Regions from separate parts of the Lysinibacillus louembei genome, predicted to be linked through region 2. Evidence: riboswitches for the same ligand, from Rfam matches in the RefSeq annotation. Region 2 holds a riboswitch; the other holds the start of a gene.

Region 1 (2,414 bases), 1.8 Mb from region 2:
ACTTTCAAATCACATGCTTCCAACGGCAAAAGCTTGGTTTTATATTTAATTTTATAGCCAATCCAAAGCAGTAAAAATAATGGAATACCGATATACGAAACAAGAATACCGTACCAGTCAATTTTATCTCCCATAAATGCTGTATAGTTTTGTCCAAGCACAACAATTAAGCAAACTGTTAAAGCAAACAATGGGCCAAACGGATACCATCTCGCTTTATAAGGTAATAAGGATAAATCCATACCTTGTGCAACAAATGCTCTTCGAAATCGATAATGACTATAAGCAATACCAAGCCAAGCAATAAAGCCTGACATTCCTGAAGCATTCAATAACCAAATATATACTACCCCATCCCCAAAGAAAGAAGCTAAAAATGCTAAGCTCCCCACTGCTAATGTTGCAAGCAGTGCATAAATTGGAATACCGCGATGACTTAGCTTCATCAAAAATCTTGGAGCTTTACCTTCTACAGCTAACTGCCAAAGCATACGTGATGCTGCATAAAGCCCTGAATTTCCCGCTGATAGCATCGCTGTCAAAATGATGGCATTCATAAAAGATGCAGCCACAGCGATACCAAGGCGATCAAACACTAATGTAAATGGAGATACAGCAATATCCTCTGATAATAAACGCTCATCCGTAAAAGGAATTAATAAACCAATTGCGGCAATAGCTAAAATATAAAACAATAAAATTCTCCAAAACACAGATTTAACAGCCTTCGGAATATTTTTCTCTGGATTATCTGTCTCACCAGCTGTTACCCCTAGCAATTCTGTACCTTGAAACGAAAATCCCGCTGCAAGAAAAATCCCAAAGGTAGCAAAAAAGCCCCCATGAAACGGTCCATCATGAATAAAGAAATTTGTAAATCCGACAGGTGCTTGCCCACCTAAAATTCCAAAAATCATTAAGAAGCTGATAATAATAAACACAATAACTGTTGCGACTTTAATCATCGCAAACCAATATTCACTTTCCCCATAACTTTTAACAGACAAAAGATTAAAAGTTAACACTACTATGATAAACAATACTGTCCAAATAACCGATGAGCTATTTGGAAACCAATATTTCATAATCAGGGATACGGCTGCAATTTCGGCCGCAATCGTAATCGCCCAGTTATACCAATAATTCCATCCCAGCGCAAACCCTAGCGCTGGATCAACAAATTTACTCGCATACGTACTAAAAGATCCCGATGATGGCATATAAGCAGCCATCTCCCCTAAGCTGGTCATTAAGAAGTACACCATAATTCCAATCAGTCCATAGGCTAACAATGCGCCTCCAGGACCAGCTTGGGCAATAGCACCTCCACTCGCTAAAAACAACCCTGTTCCGATTGTTCCTCCTAAGGAAATCATTGTAATATGGCGACTTTTTAATGCTTTTTGCAGCTTCGGTGGTTTATGACCAAGCTGATTAATTTTAATATCACTCACTGTATAGCTTCCTTCCTAATTTCAAGACAAAAAAATACCATCACAAGACACTGTGATGGCTACATTCATCCTTAGTTTTTTGATAGCTCAACACGTTGTCTCAACAAACGTGACAGTTCTGCTCCTTTCGAACGCAGCCCCAGCATGAAGGTTACAAGCTCCCTCACACTTCGGCAATATTTCCTTTCCACTAATTTCATCAATGCTTGCCATTTCCATTAGCGTACTTTTAAATATTGCGACCTCTACCCCAATCAAACTTGAGGTTTATTATTAAATTTATAACGCATATTATTTTAACATAATAAATGCTCACTTGCAATGAAAAATGAGGCAACATACTAAATCAGGAAGTCTATCACTTTTTTAAACAGTTCTAAAGACTTCATTCACTCGATTGTGTCAGGAGGAGGATTTTTCGCAATATGGAACGCTTGAGCATTTAGTATTTATAACAAAATTTATAAGTAAGTTTGGTACTATTATAAGAGGCTACCAATAATAACTCGCCCATTTTAGGAAGAAATCCGCCCGATTATGCATTGAACTCGCCCGTAAAACAACTTATTTGGCCCAATTTTATTAGCGAGGGAATTTTATATGCACAACAAAATCACTGAATGCTCAGTAGTCTTGTTGTTGCGAAGCGATGTCCTACTCTCACAGGAGACAGCCCCAACTACCATCAGCACTCTCAACGCAGTGCAGCAACGGATTTCTTCATTGCCCGCAGCGCTTACGGTGCTCATGTACCATGTACATTCCGCTCCACACGCCTTGGCGCCTTGAACTCCACCGCTTCACTGCACTGCTTCATATCAGGTTCGTATAAAGGAAAGTGCAATTGTTTGCTACCGATACCGCGCCAACCTGACCTTTTGATAGTTGGGGATTTCCTACTCTATACACAAAAAAACCACTGAATATTCAGTGGTCTCATTGTTGCGAAGCGACGTCCTA
Region 2 (2,414 bases):
CAGACTTAGCGAAAAAAGCACGCGATAAAAAATTAGGCTTAAACGACATGGCAGGCGGCTCATTCACAATCACAAACGGTGGTGTATTCGGCTCATTAATGTCAACACCAATCATGAACGGTACACAAGCTGGTATTTTAGGTATGCACTCAATCGTTCAACGCCCAGTAGCAGTAAACGGCGAAATCGAAATCCGTCCAATGATGTACGTGGCATTATCATATGATCACCGTATTATCGATGGTAAAGATTCTGTAGGCTTCCTAAAAACAGTAAAAGAATTAATCGAGAACCCAGAAGATTTATTATTAAACTCATAATTGAAAATGAAAGCAGTCAGACGCTTTGTCTGGCTGCTTTTTTATGAGGAAAAAGTCCCGATTTGCTCAACGAATAATGAAATTCGCTCAACCAATGCCAAAATTCGCTCAACGAACATGCAAACTCGCTCAACCAATCGCCGAATTCGCTCATCGAATAACGTATACTAAAAGGATATTCGATAAATGAAGCCCTGCCAATCCAGCAGGAATAAACGCCCACAAATATCTTTTTTGCTGAAAAGCCATAGAAGCTACTAATGACCAACAGATTACACTAACAATTTGAAACCAAAGTGATTGATCCATATCTAAATCTCTTCTTATCCATAGTAAATAGTAACAAAACCCCATTACTAAACTCCAAAATGTCCATCCGATAATGGTTTTGATTTTAATTTTCTTCTTCTTCTTCACACTATTTAACCTCCCATCAAGCCCTTAATGATGATTATATCAAATTAAGCTACTTCCAAGTTAAACCAGCATAAATCATATTGACAATAGTAATTTCGTAGTATATCATTTACCTAATAACTTTATAAGTAATGCCTCACGTTCAAGTGGGGTAGAGGCGCGGTATTTAATAGTTTTTCATGGAGTTTGAGCAACAGTGAAATGGAAAAGAAGGAAATATCGCCGAAGTGTATCGGGAGGCTCTTATCCGATATGCTGGGTCTGTAGTGAATAACTGCAGGACTGTCTTGAGTATTTCTTTCCAGCTTACTCAAGTTGTGCTATCTCATCAATGGAACTAAGAGGATTTGGGCTTTTATTTTATTAAATGGCAGCGACCTAAAATTCTTTAGGTCGCTTTTTTGTATAAAATAAAGCCTAAAAACTAAAGAAAAGGAGCAATTTACGATGAACAAAAAATTAATGATGATGCTTGTGGCCATGCTAACTGCACTTATTGTAGCGGCATGTGGCACGGGTAGCGACGACAAAAACGCTTCATCAGAAGGCGGCGAAGAAGGTAAAAAAGTATTGAAAGTAGGCATGGAGGCAGGCTATGCACCGTTCAACTGGACACAGCAGACAGACGCGAATGGGGCAGTAAAAATTAGTGGCTCTGCGGAATATGCGGGGGGCTACGATGTGCAAATCGCGAAAAAAATCGCAGATGAGCTTGGCTTGGAGCTTGAAATTGTCAAAACAGAATGGGATGGTTTAGTACCAGCACTACAATCAGGCGTTGTAGATGCAATTATCGCAGGGATGAGCCCAACGGAAGAGCGTAAGCAATCAATCGATTTCACATCAAACTACTACACATCTGATTTCGTTATCGTTGTGAAAAAAGGCAGCCCATATGAAAATGCCAAAACATTAGCTGAATTTTCAGGAGCAAAAATCACATCACAGCTAAATACATCGAACTATTTAGTAATCGACCAAATTCCTGGTGTGAAAAAGGAAGTAGCAATGGATAACTTCCCTGCAATGCGTATTGCTGTTCAATCAGGTGTAATTGACGGCTACGTAGCAGAACGCCCTGAAGCGATTTCCGCTGCAATGGCAAATGAAAACTTTGCATATGCAGAGCTAGAAGATGGCTTTGAAACAGACCCAGGTGCAACAGATGTAGCGATTGGTGTACGTAAAGGCTATGAGCTGACAGAGAAAATGAATGAAGTATTAGCAAGCATTTCTGAGGATGACCGTCAAAAGTTAATGGAAGAGGCAATTGCTAATCAGCCAGCTGCTGAATAACAATGGCAAGCTAATTGTCTGAGAAGCATATCGCTTTTCAGACAATTTCTTGAAGGAGAAGGAGGGATTTTATGCAGTTTGAAACGGTGCTAGTGATGCTACAAAATAACTGGCCGATGTTTTTGCGCGGCGCTTACATGACAATCGCAATTGCCATTATTAGTACAATTATTGGTGCGTTTATCGGATTGTTTATCGGTATTATGCATACGATTCCAATGAAATCAAAATCATGGTCATTGAAAACGATCTTATTAAAAATTATTAATTTTATTTTAACTTGTTATGTGGAAGTTTTCCGTGGTACACCAATGATTGTACAGGCGATGGTTGTCTTTTATGGATTAGCGGCATATGGCATCGAGCTGAATCGCTTTGTTG

What was found. Region 2 has a riboswitch for lysine ahead of R6U77_RS15020 (transporter substrate-binding domain-containing protein). Riboswitches for the same ligand answer to the same signal wherever they lie in the genome.
Region 1: another riboswitch for lysine. It lies ahead of R6U77_RS04060 (amino acid permease); the one in region 2 lies ahead of R6U77_RS15020 (transporter substrate-binding domain-containing protein).

The regions. Positions count from the first base shown of each region.
Region 1 covers NZ_CP137624.1:844,554-846,967, forward strand. Annotated here, with positions in the region: gene R6U77_RS04060 (amino acid permease) at 1-1,454, opposite strand, end outside; lysine riboswitch at 1,530-1,710, opposite strand; rRNA gene rrf (5S ribosomal RNA) at 2,399-2,414, opposite strand, start outside.
Region 2 covers NZ_CP137624.1:3,014,857-3,017,270, reverse strand. Annotated here, with positions in the region: gene odhB (2-oxoglutarate dehydrogenase complex dihydrolipoyllysine-residue succinyltransferase) at 1-320, shown strand, start outside; gene R6U77_RS15025 (hypothetical protein) at 471-737, opposite strand; lysine riboswitch at 882-1,068, shown strand; gene R6U77_RS15020 (transporter substrate-binding domain-containing protein) at 1,185-2,033, shown strand; gene R6U77_RS15015 (amino acid ABC transporter permease) at 2,105-2,414, shown strand, end outside.